Regions from separate parts of the Paraburkholderia sp. GAS33 genome, predicted to be linked through region 2. Evidence: predicted binding sites of a transcription regulator. Region 2 holds the regulator's gene; the other holds the start of a gene.
What was found. The regulator FliA, encoded in region 2, starts transcription of late flagellar genes. The targets are predictions, from matches to a motif close to CTAAAGTTTNNNNNNNNNNNGCCGNTA.
Positions count from the first base shown of each region.

Region 1: P3T24_RS34270 (DUF4088 family protein) is a predicted target of FliA. The motif match lies at 2,655-2,681, and genes of this name have one in related genera.

Region 1 is NZ_JBNDMP010000016.1:153,131-164,194, forward strand. Features, by position in the region: gene P3T24_RS34250 (CreA family protein) at 25-504, shown strand; gene P3T24_RS34255 (helix-turn-helix transcriptional regulator) at 567-1,394, shown strand; gene P3T24_RS34260 (AzlC family ABC transporter permease) at 1,562-2,242, shown strand; gene P3T24_RS34265 (AzlD domain-containing protein) at 2,239-2,562, shown strand; gene P3T24_RS34270 (DUF4088 family protein) at 2,839-3,615, shown strand; gene P3T24_RS34275 (ATP-dependent helicase) at 3,649-5,760, opposite strand; gene P3T24_RS34280 (hypothetical protein) at 5,896-6,147, opposite strand; gene P3T24_RS34285 (hypothetical protein) at 6,268-6,717, opposite strand; gene P3T24_RS34290 (RNA-binding S4 domain-containing protein) at 7,024-7,242, shown strand; gene P3T24_RS34295 (MATE family efflux transporter) at 7,393-8,793, shown strand; gene panS (ketopantoate/pantoate/pantothenate transporter PanS) at 8,971-9,930, shown strand; gene P3T24_RS34305 (phospholipase D family protein) at 10,341-11,064, shown strand, end outside.
Region 2 is NZ_JBNDMP010000005.1:16,070-27,133, reverse strand. Features, by position in the region: gene flhB (flagellar biosynthesis protein FlhB) at 1-848, shown strand, start outside; gene flhA (flagellar biosynthesis protein FlhA) at 845-2,947, shown strand; gene flhF (flagellar biosynthesis protein FlhF) at 3,152-5,083, shown strand; gene P3T24_RS16630 (MinD/ParA family ATP-binding protein) at 5,076-5,945, shown strand; gene P3T24_RS16625 (RNA polymerase sigma factor FliA) at 5,974-6,708, shown strand; gene P3T24_RS16620 (flagella synthesis protein FlgN) at 6,960-7,403, opposite strand; gene flgM (flagellar biosynthesis anti-sigma factor FlgM) at 7,478-7,834, opposite strand; gene flgA (flagellar basal body P-ring formation chaperone FlgA) at 8,001-9,566, opposite strand; gene flgB (flagellar basal body rod protein FlgB) at 9,787-10,284, shown strand; gene flgC (flagellar basal body rod protein FlgC) at 10,394-10,819, shown strand; gene P3T24_RS16595 (flagellar hook assembly protein FlgD) at 10,831-11,064, shown strand, end outside.

The DNA.
Region 1 (11,064 bases), on a different contig from region 2:
ATTCCCGATCACTCCGGTATCCCAATGAAATCACCCTTGTTGCGCGTTACGCTCGCCTTCGCTGTCACGGCTCTGCTCACCCCTCTCGCGCACAGCGAGGAAGTGGGCAGCGTCAACACCAATTTCCACGTGACCGGCTCTGACCGGGTGGTGGTCGAAGCCTACGATGACCCGATCGTGCAAGGCATCACCTGCTATGTGTCGCGAGCCCGTACCGGCGGCATCAAGGGCACGCTCGGCATTGCGGAAGATCCGACCGAAGCATCGATCGCCTGTCGCCAGGTGGGCGCCATCAAGTTCACCGGTCCTGTCAAGCAGCAGTCCGATGTGTTTTCGGTGAGCATGTCGCTGATCTTCAAGACGCTGCACGTGGTGCGGATCGTCGATGCGAAGCGCAACTCGCTGGTGTATCTGACCTACAGCGATCGCGTCGCCAGCGGCAGCGCGAAGAACAGCGTCAGCGCGGTGGCAGTGCCAGCCGGCACTACGATTCCGCTCAAGTGAAAGCTGCTTGTACGGTGACAGCCTGCTCGCGCTAAACTGGCAGGCCGAGCCGGATTTCCATCATGACCGTGACCCGTTTCCGCGATTCCGCCCGCTACTGGCGTACGCCGCTTTTGCCTGGCGCGGATCTGCTCACGGCTGAATACCACGATCACGAGTTTTCGCCGCACTGGCACGACGCGTACACCATCCCGGTGATCGTCGCCGGCGCCGAATGCTACCGGTATCTGGGCGCGGACTACGTCGCCGAGGCGGGCAGCGTGCCGATCATCAACCCCGGTGAACTGCACACGGGCGCGCGGGCGATGGAGGAAGGCTGGCGCTACCGCGTGCTGTACGCGCCGGTGGATTTCATCCAGCAACTCGCGGACGACGTCGCCGGTCAGCCCCAGCCATTGCCATGGTTCGAACCCGGCGTGATCCGCGATGTGGAAGTCGCGCAACGGCTCGCACGCGCTCACCGTCTGCTCGAAGCGCAAGCCGATCCGCTCGCAGCCGAAGCCGCGATGCTCGACGCCCTGTCGATGCTGCTCGTGCGCTACTCCGGCGGGCAGACAAAGCCAGCACGGCTCGCCGTCGATGACACCCGCGTCGCGACCATGAAAGAGCGCCTTACCGGCGATCTCGCCACGCCACTCCAGCTAGGCGAACTGGCAAGCGCCGTCGGCCTGTCGCCGTTCCACGCTGCGCGTCTGTTCGCCCAGAGCACCGGCCTGCCGCCGCACGCGTGGCGCAACCAGGTTCGGCTGCAACGCGCACTGGCGCCGCTGCGCGCGGGAGTCTCTGTCACCGAGGTAGCCGCGGCCAGCGGGTTCACCGATCAGAGCCACTTCACCCGGCATTTCCGGCGCGTGTTTGGGGTGCCGCCCGGGCGCTGGCAGGCTAGCTAAGCGCAAGGCAAGCGGAAGCAGCGGTCACAGCACCGCAGCAAACCACCATAGCAAGAACGTACAAGCCCTCCCCACCCCGCCGCGGCTATCCTCCGCAGACCAAGGAGGCAAGATTGACCCATACCAGACGCACTGAATTCACCGCCGGCGCGCGCGACATCATCCCGATGATGGTCGGCGCCGCGCCGTTCGGCATGATCTTCGGCACCCTCGTCACATCCGGCCCGCTGCACCTGTGGCACGGGCAACTGATGTCGCTCGTCGTTTTCGCCGGCTCGGCGCAATTTATTGCGCTGGGCCTGATCGCAGGCCATACGAGCTTCGCGGTGGTGCTGGCTACCACCCTGGTCGTGAACCTGCGGCACGTCCTATACAGCGCCACGCTCGCGCCCTATGTCTCGAACCTGCCGCTGCGCTGGCGCCTCGCGCTGGGCGGCGTGCTCACCGACGAAGTCTTCGCGGTCGCCTGGGCGCACTACAGGCACCATCCGCCGGGCTCGATCAGCCCGTACTACTTCCTCGGCGCGGGTCTCGCCATGTATCTCAACTGGCAGATCTGGACGCTCGCCGGCCTTCTGTTCGGCGCGGCGTTCCCCGGTCTGCAGTCGCTCGGGCTCGATTTCGCCATGGCCGCCACCTTCATCGCGATCGTCGTGCCCCAACTCGTCGCGCTACGTTATTTCGCCGCGGCCGTCACCGCGGGCGCGCTGGCGTTCTTCTGGCAGGCGTGGCCCTATAAGCTGGGCCTGCTCGGCGCGGTGTTCGCCGGAGTCGTGGTCGGCGTGCTGCTGTCGTTGCCCGGCAGCCAGCGGCGCACGGCAGAGGCGGAGGCGGAGGCGGCACAATGAACTACGCCCTCCTGATTCTCGGCATGGCGCTCATCACGTGGACGATCCGCGCGACCGTTTTCGTGCTCGGCGAGCGGCTGGTGTTCCCGCCGCTCGTGCGGACCGCCCTCGGTTTCGTGCCGGTGACGGTGCTTACCGCCATCATCGTGCCCATGACCGTCTCGCCCCACGGCGGCGACGCCGAACTCACGTGGCGCAATCCGCAACTCGTCGGGGCTCTCGCCGCCGTGGCCGTCAGTGCGCTGACCCGCCGGCCATTGCTCACCATTGCGGTCGGACTCACGGTCTTTTTTGTCTGGCAAGGCGTCGTCCTCAAGTAGAGCGGCCCCCCTGGTTGCATCGCCAGCCTTGTGCAGCGCCGCAACCGGCGCTGCATCCGACGGCCCGCACGCGCCAGCCCCAAGCTCTGCCCCTCAAGTTTTACCCCATTCCGCCGTTATGCAGTCGAGGTCCGCTCGCCGGGAAGTTCTCCCGCTGGTTATGCGGCAACAAGCAAGATCAACCGCGTCGAGCATCGACGTCGCCCTGTCACGGGGGCAGTTCGCAGAAGGCGACACTTTTGCGGTGCAACGCGGGAGGACCAAACGGGATACGACATGGGTCAAATCACCCTTTCACTCAAAGACGAAACCGTCGCAAACCTGCGCAAGGACTTTGACGCGTTTCTGCGCGTCTCGCTCAAGCTCGACCCGCAGTTCGCCACGCCGTCGTTTGAGGATTTTCTGCGCGCCAAACTGCTCGACAACATGGTGCCGCTCACCGAACACGCGGTGAAGCGGATGTTGCAGGGCGGTCAATACGCATGGGCTAAACGCACGCTGGACAAGGAATTCCCGGATGTCGTCGCGATCCTGATGCAGCAGGCATCAGAGTTCGGGTTTGGCTTCGCCTCGCGCTCCGAATGGACCCCGGAGGAACTGGCCAAGCAGTGTCACGACTGGGCGGCGGCGATCGTCAAGGAATCGGATGGCGATGCGTCGCTGGTGGATCCGCTCGCCGCGCAGATCAAGAGCGCGGCGCAGGACATCCAGGCGCTCGAAGAGACCATGCAAACGCCGGCATGGCGGCTGGTCGAGTCGCTGCGGCAGCGGGTCTACGAGGCGAAGGTGGCGTGCGAGACGAGCATTGGCAGCACCGCGCGCGAAAAGCTTGGCGAACTACGCGGCCTGTTGCGGTTGGGCATTTCCCACGGCTCGTTCCAGAAACAGGAAGCGCAGCAGATCATGGAATATCTGCGCCTGCTGAAGCCGGAAATCTTTGTCGAAGAGCCATACGACATTTTCTCGCGGCTCGCGGCGTGGCTACGCGCCTTCTTTACGCCGCCGCCCCGCCCGCAACCACAGCAACAACAGCCGCGGCAGCAGTCACGCTAGACGGCGCCGGGTGCCGGTACACCCCACCCGCGCTCAGTCCCACATCTTTTTCAGCTTCGCCGCAATTTCGAGCTTCGCTTGCGCCGCCGCGGCCAGTCCCGCCGCGCTCGGCGCAACGGGCTCGGGCACGCGCGGCCAGGCATGCGCGTCGAAGAGCGGCAGCAGGTGCGCCGGGATGAAACGCGTGCGCGAGGCCCAAACGTGCCGATCGCCCAGATGCGTCTGGTTATGCACGTAGAAGCGTTGCGGCACGACGATGTGAAGATCCTCCTTCGCACGCGTCATCGCCACGTACAGCAGGCGTCGCTCCTCGTCGATCTCCGCCTCGCTGCCCGTGCCGAGGTCCGACGGAATGCAGCCGTCGACCCCGTTCAGCACGAACACATTGCGCCACTCTTGCCCCTTTGCCGAATGGATGGTCGACAGGATCAGATAGTCTTCGTCGAGCATGGGCACGCCGGATTCGTCGCTAGTGGCATCGGGCGGGTCGAGCGTCAACTCCGTCAGGAAACGCTCGCGCGAGGCATAGGTGGCGGCGATGCTCTCCATTTGCAGCAGATCCGCATGACGGATGGCCGCGTCTTCGTGATTGCGTTCAAGGTGAGGTTCGTACCAGCGCCGCACCCGTTCGAACTCGGCCGGCCACGACGAGCCCTGATTGCAGATGCTCGACATTAAAGCGACGAATGGTTGCCAGTCTTCCAGAGTGCGCGGCGGTGGAGCGAAGGCTGCCAGCGCGTTGGCCGTAGCGCCGGGGGCAATTTCAGTCACCGCATCCAGCACACGCGCCGCCGTCGCCGGCCCGACACCAGGCAAGAGCTGCGTGACGCGAAACCCCGCCACCCGGTCACGCGGATTTTCCGCCCAGCGCAGCACGGCCAGCACGTCTTTCACGTGCACCGAGTCGAGAAACTTGAGGCCGCCGAATTTCACAAACGGAATGTTGCGCCGGGTCAGTTCGATCTCCAGCGCGGCGCTGTGATGAGCGGCGCGAAACAGCACCGCTTGCGCCTTCAGCTTCATGCCGGCTTCGCGCGCCTCGAGCACCTGTTCGACCACGTAACGCGCCTGATCGGCCTCGTCCGCCACGCTGACGAGGTGCGGGCGCTGGGCGGATGCCTTGTCCGTCCACAGGTTTTTGGTGAAGCGCTCGCTGGCGAGCTCGATCACCGCGTTCGACGCCGCCAGAATCGGCTGCGTCGAGCGGTAGTTACGCTCGAGCGTGACCTGTCTCGCGGGCGGATTGAAGTGGCCCGGAAAATCGAGGATGTTGCGCACCGTCGCGCCGCGAAACGAGTAGATCGATTGGGCGTCGTCGCCCACCACGGTCAGGCCGCGGCCGTCGGGCTTCAACGCGAGGAGGATAGACGCCTGCAGGCGATTGGTGTCCTGATACTCGTCTACCAGCACGTGATCGAAGCGGCCCGCAAGGTCAGCAGCGATCGCCGGTTGCTCGGCCATCAGGGACCAGTAGAGCAGCAGATCGTCGTAGTCGAGCACGCTCTGCTTCTGCTTGGCTTCAACATAAGTGGCAAACAGCAGCCGCAGATCCGCCTCCCACTCGCGGCACCACGGAAACGCGTCGTTCAGCACATCCGCCAACGCCGCGCCGGTGTTGACAACGCGCGAGTAGATCGCGAGGCAGGTGCCCTTCGATGGAAAACGCCGTTCCTTCGCCGAGAGCCCGAGCTCGTGCCGCACGAGGTTCATCAGGTCGGCGGAATCCTCGCGATCGTTGATCGTGAAGGTGGGCGCGAGGCCGATCAGTTCGGCATATTCGCGCAGCAGACGGGCGCCGATGCCGTGAAACGTGCCCGACCACGTCAGACCCTGTGCCACCGCGGCCCGCGCGCCCAGCGCCTGTCCGGCGATGCGCGTCACCCGCCGGGTCATTTCGACCGCGGCCCGGCGTGAAAACGTCAGCAGGAGGATTCGACGGGGATCGACACCCTTGACGACCAGATTGGCGACCCGGTGCGCCAATGTATTGGTCTTGCCCGACCCCGCGCCTGCAATGACCAGCAGGGCGCCGGTCGGCTGCGTAACGTTGCCGGTGTCGTATTCGACGGCTTCGCGCTGCGCGTCATTGAGCCTCGCCAGCCAGGAGGCAGTATCGGACGGCGCGGGTTCGGCAACGGAGAGCACGGTGTCTGGGCGGCAGATAGAGGGTTACAGGGCATGGGCCGCAAAACAGCGCGGCGCCGCATACTGTATATCCATACAACCAGCTCCGACAAGCACCCTTTTTTTCCTCAACCACCGAGACGACGCCCCCCACCCCTACTCCTTCTTCGCGTCCTTTTCCTTCGCATCGGCCGCAGCCTTATCAGCGTCAGACTGCGCCTCCGTCTTCGACTTGTCGGCCTTCGCCTGAGCGACATCGGACTTCTTGTCCGCCTTCGCCTGTTCCTTGGCAGCCTTCTTGTCGGCGTGCGTGGGCGTTGCGGTCGAGTCGTTCGTTTGCGCGAACGCAACCGGCGACACGCAGCCGGCAATCAGCGCCGCCATAATCCAGTTCATGGGCTTATTCATGCAATACCTCCCTCAGGGTCACGGACAGGCCACGGACAACCCGCCGATAAAATTGAACGGGCCGGCCGCGGCAAGCCGCGCCGGCCCGTCGGAGCGGCTCACCGCCCCCTTGCTACATGCTTAGTGCTTGACGTCGGAAGCATCATCCTGGTTCGGCGTCTGGCCTTGCATGTTCATCTTCATATCGTTGTTGGCCGTCTGCTTGTCGGCCTTCTTGTTAATCTTGGCGTCACGGACTTGCTGCTTGTACTGCGACTTGGCCGCGGCCTGCTGCTGCTTCAACTCTGCCTTCGACGCCTTCTTCGACGCGCTGTACTGGGCATTGGCATGCGCATCCGCGTCGCGCTTTTGCACCAGCGGATCGGTCGAGCCCGATGCCGTCAGACGCTGCGGCGCCGGGGTCGGCGGCTGGACGCCTTGCGCGGCCGGAGCCGCTGTATCGGCGCCGGGCGCCGCCATTTGCTGGCCCGCGCCGCCGGCATCCGGTTGCGCGTTGGTCTGCGCGAACGCACCGGTAGCGGCAAAAGCAGTCAGGGCGGTACCGATCAGGAGCGAACGAATCTGGGTCATAGCTTTACCTCTCTAAAATTGTTGTCAGGACTCGGACGGCAAGCCACCGAAGATGCTGGCGGTGCGTATCGTCCGGTCTGCTGCGCCCTGCCGTCGAAGTGACGGAAGGTCACGCAGACAGCAGGTTTTTCTACAGACCTGCCCTTTGCGAGTGAAGTTCGCGAGAAACGGTCACTGTTACGCACCGTTTCATTTTCTAACGAAAACATAACCTATGCTTTCAATCAGCATAAGCCGGACTGCCTGAGGCTATCCATGTGGCTTCTGGCTTATGATGCGAACCCCGTTACCCTTGCCGCAATCGCCATGCCCAATCTCGATTTCACCCTGACCGGCGACTATGTCGAATTGCACAATCTCCTGAAGATAACGGGGCTTGCCGACAGCGGCGGCTCCGCCAAACTGATGGTTGCCTCCGGCGCAGTGACCGTGGATGGCCGGGTCGAGCTACGTAAAACCTGCAAAATCCGCGCGGGACAAGTTGTTTTGCTGGGCGACACCCGGATTGCCGTGCACGAGGCATAGCGCCGCCGGGCTCGGCTCAGCGCTGGACTGCGGGCTCGCCAAAAATCCGCACCAAAGATGTGCTTACAGATCGACAACAGCTCGCCTACCCCCTAAGCTGTCGGTTTCGATAGAAACGGCATGGACGCGACCTGCTCCGTGCCTCGCTTTATGACCCGATCCGGCCTCTCCCGGGTGGCCGCGCCGCCGCCTACGTTTTCCCGCCACGCCGCCGACACCGCCCGCCTCGCCGCCCCGCTCGCCATTGCCCAACTGTCGCAAATGGCAATGGGCGTCACCGATACGATCCTGCTAGGTTCGCTCGGGCCCGACGCGCTCGCCGCCGGCGGACTTGGCGCGAACCTGTTCTTCGTGGTCGTCACGCTGCTGCAGGGCGTGCTGACGTCGGTGAGCGTGAGCGTCTCGCACGCTCGCGGCGCCCAGGCCGAAGACCGCGTGCCGCACATCTACTGGACCGGCTTCGTGATGTCGATGCTGCTGGCGGTCCCCGCCTTCACGGTACTGTCGCTCGCCACGCCGATCCTGCTTGCCTTTGGCGAGCCGGCCCTACTCGCGCACAACGTCGGCGAATACGCCGCCATCCTGCGCTGGGGTGCGCCTGCCAGCCTGATCGGGGTCGGCCTGATGCGCTCGTTCCTGCCGGCCATCGGTGCGGCCAAACGTCTGTTATGGGTGTCGCTGGCGGGGGTCTGCGTGAACGGTTTCCTGAACTACAGCCTGATCCACGGGGCGAACGGTTTGCCGCGCCTCGGCTTCCTCGGTTCGGCGACAGCCACCACCATCACCGTGTGGATCACCGCGCTGGTGCTGATGGGGTGGCTGCATCTGCGCCCCCGCTATCGCCACTTCGTCACCGCGACGCGGCCCAGATTGCCGTTGATGGGCGAACTGTTCGGCATCGGCTGGCCGGTGGCGATCACCTATGGCGTCGAGTCCACGCTCTTTCTGGCGACGGGCCTCATGGTCGGCGTGCTCGGCGAATCGCAGCTCGCGGCGCATCAGATCGCGCTGAACGTTGCGTCGGTGGCGTTCATGGTACCGCTCGCGATCGGTCAGGCCGCCAATGTGCGGGTCGGCTTCTGGTCCGGCGCGGGGCAGCCGCTCGCCGCGCGCCACGCGGGCTTCGTGGCGCTCGGGTTGGGCGTCGGATTCATGTCGCTGTCGGGGCTCGTCCTGATCCTCGCGCCGCACTGGATCGTCGGTCTGTATTTACACCTCGACGATCCCGCGAATGCCGCCACCGTGGCGTTGGCCAGCTCGCTGCTTGGCGTCGCCGCGATCTTCCAGATCGTCGACGGTATGCAGACGGTCGGCTCCGGATGTCTGCGCGGTCTCAAGGACACGCGCGTGCCAATGCTGGCCGCCGCGTTCGGCTACTGGGGGATCGGTTTTCCGACCGGCTACACGCTCGCGTTTCATTTCGGGCTTGGCGCACGAGGTCTGTGGTGGGGTCTCGCGGCGGGACTCGCGAGCGTCGCGTTGCTCATGACGCTGCGCTTTCACAAGCTCAGCCTGCGACGCGTGCCGGCCGCTGCGCAACCATCGGTATGACCGCGCCCCGACTGCCCGCTTGCGCGTCCCATAAGGACGGCACCGGACACGCATCCAACGCGTGCCGCCTGGCATGCGCCATCCGCACGGCCAGTAATCCGCTGTCCGATGCTTCGACGCCTTGCACGCCGGCCCGCTCGAATTGCCATCCAGAAACAGAACCAAGGACCTCCTGACATGCTTGCCCGGGTTACCCGTCTCTTTCCGCTGTGGGCCGTGCTGGTCTCACTCGCCGCCTATTTTTCGCCGGCTTCGTTCAGCCCCATCGCGCCGCACGTCACCACCCTGCTGACAATCATCATGCTGGCGATGGGCGTGACCCTTTCCATCGCCGACTTCAGGCGCGTCTTCACCCGGCCCGCGCCGGTCGTCGCCGGCATCGTCCTGCACTATCTCGTCATGCCGCTCGCCGCGTGGGGCATCGCCAAAGTGCTGCACATGCCGCCCGATCTGACGGCGGGCATGGTGCTGGTAGGCAGTGTCGCGAGCGGTACGGCGTCGAACGTGATGATCTATCTGGCGCGCGGCGACGTAGCGTTATCGGTGACGATCAGTGCGCTGTCGACGCTGGTTGGCGTGTTCGCGACGCCGCTGCTCACGCGCCTTTATGTCGACGCCTCGATCGCAGTCGATGTGCGCGGCATGCTGATGAGCATCCTCGAGATCGTCGCACTGCCGATCGTGGTAGGCCTCGTCGTCAACCATCTGTTCGGCAAACTGGTGCGCAAGGTCGAACCGGTTCTGCCGCTGGTGTCGATGATTGCCATCCTGCTGATCATCTCCGCGGTGGTGGGCGGTACGCAGAAAAGTATCGCGTCGGTCGGTCTCGTGGTGATGCTCGGCGTGGTACTGCATAACGGCATCGGTCTGCTCGGCGGGTATTGGGGCGGCCGCTTGCTCGGTTTCGACGAAGCCGTGTGCCGCACGCTGGCGATCGAAGTCGGCATGCAGAATTCCGGCCTCGCCGCGACGCTCGGCAAACTGTATTTTTCACCGCTGGCCGCATTGCCCGGTGCCCTGTTCTCGGTATGGCACAACCTCTCGGGATCGCTGCTCGCGGGATACTGGGCAGGTCGCCCGGCCAAAGGTTCCACGCATCCTGACAGCGGGTCCGCGTTCGAGGCGAAACGCAGCTAAGGGTAACGCTGCGCGCTCGTCATCGAAGAGCGCGCAGCGACACTCGCAACCATGCTGCGCAGGTGTCGCCCACGAGTGCGACTCACTTGCATATCGTTAGCATGACGAATCACACCACAGACCCCTACGTCGCAATACCATCCCTGCCGGGTTGAGACGCCAGCCGCTCTCATGAACATCAGGCGCAAGTGCGATGTCACATACTTGCCCGATCAATTCCCCTTAGAATGCTTTCCTCGACAGAGCACAGATGCATCGGGTGTACGCCCTGAACGTTGCACTTCAGGCCGTGCGCGAACCGAATCCAGCGGAGGAATAACGTGCCGGCGTACGACAGCAACAACAACATCACGTCGCAATATCGTCAACGTCCACCAAGGACGACACCATTCGCGAGCACCGCAGTGCGAATGGCCACGCGCATCGGCAAGCATTGCCTGCTGGTGTGCGCCGCGGCGGCACTTTTGACCGCCTGCGCAAGCCGGCCGCCCGCGGCCGCATTCGATCGTCCCGTCACACACGCACTGCCGACCACCACCACGACACCACTGAGCGCCGCTCTCTCGCCCATCGAAAGCGCGCATCCCGACGAATCCGGCTTTCGCGTGCTGTCGAATGGAACCGAGGCGCTGCAGATGCGTATCGCCCTCGCCCGCGCGGCGACGAAGACGCTCGATATGCAGTACTACATCGCCAACGAAGACACTACCGGCAAGCTCCTCCTCGGCGCCGCGCTCTACGCCGCCGACCACGGCGTGCGCGTGCGCATGCTCGTCGACGACCTGAATTTCAAGGACATCGACGACACAATGGCCGGACTGAATTCGCATCCCAACATCGAGGTGCGGGTCTTCAATCCGTTTGGCAGCAGTCATCGCAGCGTGTTCGAGCGCACCACCAACCTGCTCACGAAGATCGACCAGTTCACGCGCCGCATGCACAACAAGGCGATGATCGCGGACAACCAGTTGGCGATCGTCGGCGGCCGCAATCTCGGCGACGAGTATTTCAGCGCGAGCACCACGCTGCAGTTCCGCGACCTCGACGTGCTCGCGGCAGGTCCGATTACCGCCGACGTGTCGGCCAGCTTCGACGAGTACTGGAACAGCTCCGGCGCCTATCCGCTGAAGGCGC
Region 2 (11,064 bases):
TCCAACCCAAATTCAGCCGGCTCGATCCGATGGCCGGCCTTGGCCGGATCTTTTCGATCAACGGGCCGATCCAGCTCGGCATGTCGCTCGCCAAGACCATCGTCGTGGGCGGGGTCGGGGGCGTCTCGGTCTGGAACCGCCGCGAGGAGATCCTCGCGCTCGCGACCCAGCCGCTCACCGTGGCGCTCGCCAATGCGGCGCACCTGATCGCCGTGTGCTGCGGCATGACGGTCGCCGGCATGTTCCTTGTGGCAGCGCTCGATGTCCCGTATCAGATCTGGAATTACCACAAGAAACTCCGGATGACGAAGGAAGAAGTGAAACGCGAACACCGCGAAAACGAAGGCGATCCGCAACTTAAGGCCCGCATCCGGGCGCAGCAGCGCGCAGCCGCGCGGCGCCGGATGATGTCCAAGATACCGACGGCGGACGTGGTGGTAACCAACCCGACGCACTTCGCGGTCGCGCTGCAGTACAGCGACGGCGAGATGCGCGCGCCGCGTGTCGTCGCCAAAGGGGTGAACCTCGTCGCCGCGCGGATTCGCCAGCTTGCTGTGGAGAACAACGTGCCGCTGCTCGAAGCCCCGCCACTGGCGCGGGCGCTGTATCACAACGTTGATCTCGACCGCGAAATTCCGGGCCAGTTGTATGGCGCGGTCGCGGAAGTGCTCGCATGGGTCTATCAATTGCGCCGCTTCAAGACCGAAGGCGGCGTGGTGCCGGTTGCCCCGACCGAACTCGAAGTTCCCGCCGATCTGGACCAGGGTCCGGTATCCGACGAAGAGGCGGATCAGGAAGCCGCCGAAGCGCTTAACGAAGACGACAAGGCATCTGGAGCCTCCGCATGAACGCACGCGCCGGTTTCCTGTCCCGACGGCCGGACTCGCTGAGCAACACCAACCTGCGGGCACTCGCAGGCCCGGTGCTGATCTGCATGATCCTCGGCATGATGATCCTGCCGTTGCCGCCGTTCCTGCTGGATCTGCTGTTCACCTTCAACATCGCGCTGTCTGTGATGGTATTGCTGGTGAGCATGTACACGATGAAGCCGCTCGACTTTGCCGCATTCCCGAGCGTGCTGCTGTTCTCGACGCTGCTGCGCCTCTCGCTGAACGTGGCCTCCACCCGGGTCGTGCTGCTCGAAGGCCACACCGGCCCGGCTGCCGCTGGACAGGTGATCGAGTCGTTCGGCCAGTTCCTGGTCGGCGGCAACTTCGCGGTCGGGATCGTGGTGTTCATCATCCTCATGGTGATCAACTTCATGGTGATCACCAAGGGTGCGGGCCGGATCGCCGAAGTGTCCGCGCGCTTCACACTCGATGCGATGCCCGGCAAGCAGATGGCGATCGACGCCGACCTGAACGCCGGCATCATCAACGAAGACGCGGCGCGCCGCCGCCGCCTCGAAGTCGCGCAGGAAGCCGAGTTCTACGGCTCGATGGACGGCGCCAGCAAGTTCGTGCGAGGCGATGCGATCGCCGGCCTGCTGATCATGGTGATCAATATCATCGGCGGCCTGATCGTCGGCGTGGTCCAGCACAACATGGACTTCGCCGCCGCCGCCAAGAACTACACGCTGCTGACCATCGGTGACGGCCTCGTCGCGCAGATTCCGTCGCTGGTGATCTCGACCGCCGCCGGCGTGATCGTGTCGCGCGTGGCCACCAACGAAGACATCGGCACGCAGCTGACCGGGCAGCTGTTTACGAACCCGCGCGTGCTGATCATCACGGGCTGCATTCTGGTGCTGATGGGCTTGATCCCGGGCATGCCGCACTTCGCCTTCCTGCTGCTGGGCGGTGGTTTGATCCAGCTTGGCCGGATGATGAAGAAGCGCGCGACGGAAGCGAAGAGCACCGCGGCACTCGCCACCGTGGCGCCGGCTGCGCTCACGCCGACCGAAAACACCGAAGCAAGCTGGGACGACGTGACGATGATCGACACGCTCGGTCTCGAAGTCGGCTATCGGCTGATTCCGCTCGTCGACAAGAATTCGGACGGCGAACTGCTCAAGCGGATCAAGAGCATCCGCAAGAAGTTCGCGCAGGAAATCGGCTTCCTGCCGCCGGTGATCCACATCCGCGACAACCTGGAACTGCGCCCCAATGGTTACCGGATTGCGCTGAAGGGCGTCGAGGTCGGCGTCGGCGAGGCCTATCCGGGCCAGTGGCTGGCCATCAATCCGGGGCAGGTGAGCGCGGCGCTGCCGGGCACGCCGACTCAGGATCCTGCGTTCGGCCTGCCGGCCATCTGGATCGACACCAATCTGCGCGAGCAGGCCCAGGTGTACGGCTATACCGTGGTGGATTCGAGCACCGTGGTCGCGACGCACCTGAATCACCTCGTGGTCACGCACGCCTCCGAGCTGCTCGGCCGCCGCGAAATCCAGGCGCTGATCGAGCGCATGCAGAAGGACACGCCGTCGCTGGTCGACGATCTGATCCCGAAGGCGCTTTCGCTCACCACGCTGCAGAAGGTGCTGCAGAACCTGCTGGAAGAAGGTGTGCCGATCCGCGACCTGCGCACGATCCTCGAAGCGCTGTCCGAGCACACGCCCAAGGTTACCGACGCGCACGAGCTGACGGCAGCCGTGCGTCTGGCGCTGGGCCGCGCGATCACGCAACAGTGGTTCCCAGGCACCGGCGACATGCAGGTCATGGGCCTCGACTCAAACCTTGAACGGGTACTCTCGCAGGCGCTTTCGACTGGGGCAAACCCTGGTCTCGAACCGGGTCTCGCGCACACGCTGATGACCGAGACGCAACAAGCCATGACGCGCCAGCAGAACCTGGGGCTCGCGCCGGTGCTGCTGGTGCAGCACGCGTTGCGGCCGATGCTGGCGCGCTTCCTGCGCCGCAACCTGCCGCAGCTGAAGGTGCTGTCGTATGCGGAGGTGCCCGACACTCGCAACGTCAAGGTGGTGAATCTGATAGGCGGGAAAGGCTAACCCGCTCACGCTTCAGACCGGCGCTTCAGGCGCCGGTTTTCATTTGGGGACCCTTGCAGCGCGGCCCCGGCGTACTACCCATCACGCGAATTGCCTGCTTTTCCCTGTCTTTATCAAGCGATGGTCTCTCGACATCTTTCGCAATAATCGATCTCAATGGAAAGCGGTATGTCGCCGGTCCGTCAACCTCATCGGGGGTCCAGCTTGAACATTCGTAAATTTGTCGGTGCTACCAGTCGTGACGCGCTACGCCTCGTTCGTGAGGCGTTGGGCCCAGACGCGGTCGTGCTGTCGAACCGCACGATCGAAGACGGCACCGTCGAGATCGTGGCGCTCGCCGATAGCGAGCTCGCGGCAATCGCTCCGAAGGCGCGTAACGGCGCGAATAACGGCAGCAGCGCAAACAGCGCGGCCCCTGCGATGAGCCCGGCAGCACCGGCACCGCGCAGCACGCCGATGATGCAGTCCAATCCGTACGCGAGCGGCATGCCGGACGTGTTTTCGTCGGTGTTCGGCGCAAGCCCGGAAGCCGGCACGGAGAGCATGTCGGCCAGCAACGCGCCGGCACAAGCCGCTGCACCCGCACAGGCAGCCGTAACGGAAGAGCCGGCCACGGCCTCGCCGTACGCTTCGTCGGCTCAGGCCGCACCGCTCGCGCCGCAGGCTCAAGCCGCTCACGCGGCGCAAAGCGCGCCTTCGATGCAAGCCGCACCGCAGGCGCAGATGCCGCAGATGCCGCGCTCGGGCGACGACATCCGCGCCGACGTGCTGAAAGCCGCCGGTGTCCCGGCGCCGCAGTTTATGCCGTTCTCGCCGGCCACGCCGCGCACGATGGCGGAAACGAATCCCTGGCTGATCGACCACGCCCGCAATATCGCCGGCAAGCAGCAAGGTGCCTACAGCGCACGGCCTTCGTCGATGACACCGGCCGCCGCGATGGCCAAGGGCCTCGGCGCACCGGTCGACATCCAGGTCGGCACGCGTCAGCCGTCGAACCTCGCCGACACGCCCGACTGGGCCCGCGAAGCCGCACAACTCGCCGCGCGCCGCGCTAGCAGGAAGCCGAGCCCGGCCACTCCAGCGGACGACGCACGTGCCGCAGCCAGCACCACCGCCAGCGTCACCGAAGCGATCAAGGCTCGCATGGAGCAGGTCGTCAACGAAACGGTGATGAGCGAGCTCTCGTCGATGCGCGGCATGATGGAGGAACACTTCGCCGGTCTCCTGTGGGCCGACCGCCAGCGTCGCAGCCCGACGCGCGCCTCGCTCACCAAGCACCTGTTCGCCGCCGGTTTCTCCGCGCAACTGGTGCAGATGATGGTCGACAACCTGCCGCCCGAGATCGACAACATGGAAGGCGGGATGGACTGGGTGCGCAACGTGCTCGAGTCGAACCTGCCGATCATGGAAAACGAAGACGCGCTGATGGAGCGCGGCGGCGTGTTCGCCCTGATGGGCCCGACGGGTGTCGGCAAGACCACGACCACGGCCAAGCTTGCCGCGCGTTGCGTGATGCGCTTCGGCGCCAGCAAGGTGGCACTCCTGACGACCGACAGCTACCGGATCGGCGGTCACGAACAACTGCGCATTTTCGGCAAGATCCTCGGCGTTTCGGTTCACGCAGTGAAGGACGGCGCCGATCTGCAACTGGCGCTCGCCGAGCTGCGCAACAAGCACATCGTGCTGATCGACACGATCGGCATGAGCCAGCGCGACCGCCTCGTCTCCGACCAGATCGCCATGCTGTGCCGCGCCGGACAACCGGTGCAGCGCCTGCTGCTGCTGAACGCAACGTGCCATGGCGACACGCTCAACGAAGTCGTGCAGGCCTACCAGCGCGGGCCGGATCAACAGCCGCTCGCCGGCTGCATCCTCACCAAGCTCGACGAGGCGACCAACCTGGGCGGCGTACTCGACACGGTGATCCGCTACAAGTTGCCGGTGCATTACGTCTCGACCGGGCAGAAGGTGCCCGAGAACCTGTACGTCGCAACGAAGAAATTCCTGATCAAGAGCGCTTTCTGCATTCCGCGCGACAGTTCGCCGTTCGTGCCGCAGGACGACGATATTCCGGCGTTGCTTTCGGCGCTCTCAGCACGCTCGACGGCCGAACTGCACGAGGTCCGCTTTGGATAAGGTCGTCTCGGATCAGGCAGAAGGACTGCGGCGCCTGCTGGCCCGCAGCGGTTCAAGAGTGCTGGCGGTAACGGGCGGTTCGACCAGCGTTGGATGTACCACGACCGTCGTCAATCTGGCGGCGGCACTCGTGGAGCAGGGCAAGGATGTCCTCGTAATCGACGAGTGCCTTGGCGATTACTCGGTGGGCGCCATGCTCGGCGGCGTACAGGGGGCGGCCAACTTCGCCGCCGTGGTACGCGGCGAGATATCGCTCGACGCCGCCGTAGCGCGTCATGCACTGGGCTTTTCAGTGCTGAGCGCCTCGCGCAGCAATCGCGAAGGCTACACGGCGGCGCAACTGAGTGTGGTGCTGGACGGTCCCGCGGACATCGTGTTGATCGATGCGCAACTCGACCGGCTCGGCCAGCTCTCTGCGCTGGCGATGCAGGCGCACGACCTGTTGATCGTCACGCGCGTCGCTGCGCAGGCGATTACCGATGCGTATGCCTGCATGAAGCGGCTGCATTACGCGCACGGCATCGGGCAGTTCCGGGTGCTGGTGAACCATGTGCATAGCGTCACCGACGCGCACACCGCTTTTGAAAACCTCGCGGGGGTGGCGGGGCGTTATCTGACTGTGTCGCTGGAAGGCGCGGGCTGTATCGCCGCCGACCCGCGCATGGCCCGGGCGCTCGAACTGTCGCGCTGCGTGGTCGACGCGTTTCCGTCGACCCCTGCTGCGCGGGACTATCGGCACCTCGCCGCCGAATTGCAGTACTGGCCAATGCGGCCAGCGATGTCGTCACGTCACCAATGGGTGGCGCCGGCGGCAGTAACAGCGGCGCAACACGCCGACCAACCGTCTGTGCAGCACGCCTGAAGGGCGGGGCGCGGACAAGGGGAGCACGATGTACAACGCTCAGGGAAAGATTTCCCAAGCCGAGGTTCTGACCAAATACGCACCGCTGGTGCGGCGGCTCGGCTTGCAGCTGGTGGCGAAGATGCCGGCGAGTGTCGATCTCGACGATCTGATTCAGGCCGGCATGATCGGCCTGCTCGATGCTGCGAGTCGCTACAAGGAAGACCAGGGCGCGCAGTTCGAAACGTATGCGAGCCAGCGGATCCGCGGCGCGATGCTCGACGAGTTGCGCAGCAACGACTGGCTGCCGCGCAGCCTTCGCCGTACCTCGCGTGAGGTGGAGACGGCTGTGCATCAGGTCGAACAAACACTCGGCCGTTCGGCGAGCGAGACGGAGATTGCCGGTCACCTCAAGATGCCGCTCGACGAGTATCAGGCGATGCTGCAGGACCTGCATGGCAGCCAGCTGATCTACTACGAAGACTTCGATCGCTCCGCCGACGACGAGCCGTTCCTCGACCGCTACTGCGTCGATCATTCGGACCCGCTCTCGGCACTGCTCGACGAAAGCCTGCGCTCGGCGCTGGTCGAAGCGATCGAGCGTCTGCCGGAACGCGAAAAGCTGTTGATGTCGCTCTACTACGAACGCGGCATGAATCTGCGCGAGATCGGTGCGGTGATGGAAGTTAGCGAATCGCGGGTTTGCCAGCTGCATAGCCAGGCGGTTGCACGGCTGCGCACGCGCCTGCGCGAGATGGCCTGGGCCAAGGCTGAAGCGGAGTAACACCACGGCGGCCGGCGGTTCACCGCCGTTACCCGCCGCTCATGATTCAAGCGCAATGAGCGCCGTCCCGATGTAAAGGGACGGCGCTTTTTTTGTGCTGAGAGGAAAGCAGGAAAAGTGCGGCAAGCGCAGGTGGCGGACAGGCGCCAAACGGCAGGCTGCGCCGAGTTGGTCTGAAAACGGTCAGACCGACTCAGCGAGCATTCAGGACAGACTGGATTGGAGTTCGATGAGCGGGGGAGCGTCCGGAATTACAGGCCGCCGAACCCTGGCACTCGTCCATCCGGCCCATACAGCGAGGGCTTTTTCGGACGCACCTGCAGCACCTCGAGGGCGCGCTGGTTGTATTCCATGCGGGTGCGGATCAGCACACCGTTAGTCTTGTTGGAGCGGCGTGCGCGCTCTACCGATTGCTGCAGCAACGACCACTGCTCGGCGAGCTTCGGGTCGCGCCCGGCGGCTAGCTCGATGCCGTTCCAGCCGGCCGGCAGACCCATTTCGGCGAGCTGCGCGTCGCGGATCTTCTCGAGCGAGGCCAGCTTGCCGACCAGTTCGGTTTTCTTTTCGACAACCGGCCGCAACATCTCGGCCGGTTCCACCTGGGTTAGCGCTTTCTGCTCGATAGCCAGAACAGAAGCAAATTCTTCGATGGTCGAGTACTCATCGATCACAGTGGCAAGCAGCGCGTCTTTCATCACAAGTCGCTCTCACGGCGCCCGTACAAAGCGTGCGGGCCGGGTTTCAAGGTGACGCCTCGCGGCGTCCAACCTCAATTGCCGGTCGCCGGGGCTCTCGTTTGCAACAAACTGCGCGTCGTGTCGAGCACGCCGTCAGCAATCTTGCCCGGATCGATCGTCAGCGTGCCGTTCTTGATGGCCTGCTTGATCGATTCGACGTGAGCGGTGTCGATGTCTGCCGAACCCGATGCCGCCAGGCTGCGCAGGCTGGACGACAGGCCCGACAAGCTCACATTCGCGTCGCCACCCGAGCCGGTGGCGGCTTGCGCGGCGGCTGCCGCGCTTTGGGCGGTCGAAGCCGCCGGGGCCGAGCTGTCCTGCTGGGTACGCGTTGCCGCGCTGCCCGTCAGACTGTCCGGCATGCTATTGGTGGTGGAATCGATTTTCACGATTGGCTTCCTGAACTATTTGATTCCTTTAACGGCATTCAAGAAACCAAACTTTAGCTCAATCGATGTATCCGTTTGTAACGGCCCCACCGGCCGCCTTCTTCCCCCAAAACCCTTTGAACGCCACTGTCACGGGCGCCATTTTCAGGTTCAGATCCCCGGGCATCTACATCTGGATCTGAACCGTCGAACTGTCCTTCACGATTCCCATCAGGATCTGCCCGGTTGAGGTTTTCACCCTGACTGGTTGCCCTGGCGTCGCATTGCTGAGCGCGCTGCCTTCCGACGAAATCGAGAAGCCGTCGCCCTGCGCCACCACCCGCACACTCTGTCCGGCCGTCACCTGGGCGGCGCTCTTCAGCATGTCCTGACGCAGCGGAAAGCCCATACTCACGCGCATCAACGTGACCGAACCGACTGCCTGCGACGGCACGGTGACGATCGACGCCGGCAGCATGGTCAGGTCGCCGTCGCGAGGAACCAGATCGGCGTCGGAAATCACCTCGCCAGGCATCATTGCCCGCGCGGCGACGTAGTAAGTCGCATGGATCGAGACTTTCGCCTGCAGCCAGACCGTCCATGGGTGGCCACTCGTGCAGCGCACCGCCACCGTCGTGCGGCCCCACAGTCGCGCGCCGGGCGGCATGAACGCCTGCAGCGTGTCGCAGGCGGCAAGCCCGCGCGGGAAAGCCTGGGCAACGCTCAGTTCCACCTGGCCCGGCAGGCCATTGGCCTGCTGTTTGAGAAAGTCCAGCGCGGCGGCGTGGATCAGCTGGCCGTCTTCCTGACCTTCGGGCACGGGCTGGCTGGCCTGAGCCGGCTGCGATGCCTGAATTGCGGCAGCAGTCTGGAACGGTTGAACCCTGGAGGCGGCCAGCACCGGCTTGGGCGCCGGTTGCGGAGTCTGCGCTCGCTGCAGCGCCTGAACGGCCTGAGCCGCCTGAGCCTGTTGCAGCGCCTGAATTGCCTGCGCGCGCTGCGCGGCTTCCGCCAGCGCCTGCGCCTGATTCTTTACGGGGAGTGTCGTTTGAGCCGGCGCGGCAGCAACGTGAGGCGCCGGATTGCGGCCTGCCGCGCTCGCGCCCAGTTCGGGCGGCTCGCCGCGCGAAGCGAGGCTGTCGATTTCGACGCTGCTCGCAGCGGTCACGGCGGGTGTCACGGCCGGTACGCCGACAGGTGCGGCAGCCGGGGCGGCATTCACGGGCCGCAGTGCGGCGCCGTACGTCGCACGCGCCGGCATCGACGTGACGACCACCGGCACGACCTGGCTCGCGGCGAGCGCGGGATTCATATTGACGCGGGTAAGGCTGGCCGTATTCGCCGGGCTGGCTTGCTGGATGACCGTCGTGTTCGCCGGAACATTTGGCGCGCCGGACGCGGATGCCTCATCGGTACCCGGAATCACAATGGCACCGCTCGCGTTCGACAGCCTGGTAAAGCGATCGGTCGCTTGCGGCGTCGAAGACTGCGCAGGCGGTGCGAGCGTCGCCGCGAGCTGCGGATTGATCGTCCGCGGGCTGGCATTGCTGGAAGTCGCCATCGCGGTCATGCGCGCGAGATCGGCCGGGTTCTGTTCGCCCGGACCGGGAATCACGATCGGGCCGCTGGCCTCCTGGGCCAATGCCGCAGACGCACACCACGCACCCGCCACGGCACACACCAGCCAGGCGGCAGTGTGTCGTGCAACGATGCGGCGCCGCGGCGGCAGCACATCGAGAGTGGATCGGGCCATCGTGCATCTCCAGCGTGAGGCAAGGGTACGAGTTGCATTCTAGTGACGCGGCTCCCGGCGCAAACGTTGAATAGAGGCGACCTTCCCCGGTTATTCAGAAGATTGCCGCTTGCCTGCCCCGCCTAAGATGCATCTCATGCAAAAAGCCCTTTTGGGTCGCCGCAGATGTTGTGCTCCCTGATCGAGCGCCAGACGCGGGAACGTTATCCGGAGATTTTTCATGCTAGATAAACTCGATGCCGAATTCGCCTTTGGCCGTCAGGCGCTCGATGTCCGCTCTTACCGGCAGGAACTGCTGTCGTCGAACATTGCGAACGCCGACACGCCGAACTACAAGGCGCGTGACGTCGATTTCTCGTCGACGCTCGCGGGCGCTCTGAGAAAGACGGACGGCAGCAGCACCGGCACCGGCGCATCGAACAACTCGACGCTGGCGATGGCGCAACCTGCCGGCGTGACGAGCGGCATGACGATGGCCTCGACCGAACCGGGCCACATGGCCGGCAAGGCCAGCCTGATTGCGACCGGCGGTCCGAGCGACGACTACGGCCAGTTGCAGTACCGCATTCCGACTCAACCCTCGCTCGACGGCAACACGGTGGACCTCGACGCGGAACGCGTGCAGTTCGCCGATAACTCGCTGCACTTCGAGTCGGCCATGACGGAAGTTTCGAATCAGATCAAATCGATGCTGTCGGTGATCACGTCGGGCTCCTGATCGAGTCCAGACGCGACGACCGGCGCACATGCTGGATGTAACCGCTAAAAACCACGCCCACGGGAAACAATCAAGCCGGAACCTGCCGGCAGGAGAGGTCGGAGAAGCTATGCCATCCCTGATGAATATTTTCAATGTCGCCGGTTCGGCCATGTCGGCCGAATCGCAGCGGCTCAACGTGACGGCGTCGAACCTGGCGAACGCCGACAGCACGACGGGTCCTGACGGCCAGCCGTACAAGGCCAAGCAGGTCGTGTTCGCGGTCAATCCGATCGGCGGCGCGCGCACCGCATCCGGCCAGCAGGTGGGCGGTGTGCAGGTGACCGGCGTGGTCGACGATCCGACGCCGATGAAGCAGACCTACGACCCGGGCAACCCCGCGGCCGACGCGAACGGCTACGTCACGATGCCGAACGTCGATCCGGTGGAAGAAATGGTCAACATGATCTCGGCGTCGCGCGCTTACCAGGCGAACGTCGAAACCTTGAACACAGCGAAGCAGTTGATGCTGAAAACACTCACGATCGGAACCTGAGGAGCGCCTCCTTGACTACTTCAACCACCATCGGCGGCAGCGGGACCCAGGTCTCGCAGACGCTGCTCGATACCATGAACGGCACGGGCTCGGCGAGCAGTGCGTCGAGCAGCAGCTCGAGCAGCTCGGCGACCTCGGGTGCGAATCTGCAAAGCACCTTCCTGCAACTGCTGATTACGCAGATGCAGAACCAGGATCCGACCAATCCGATGGACAGCTCGCAGATGACCTCGCAGCTCGCGCAG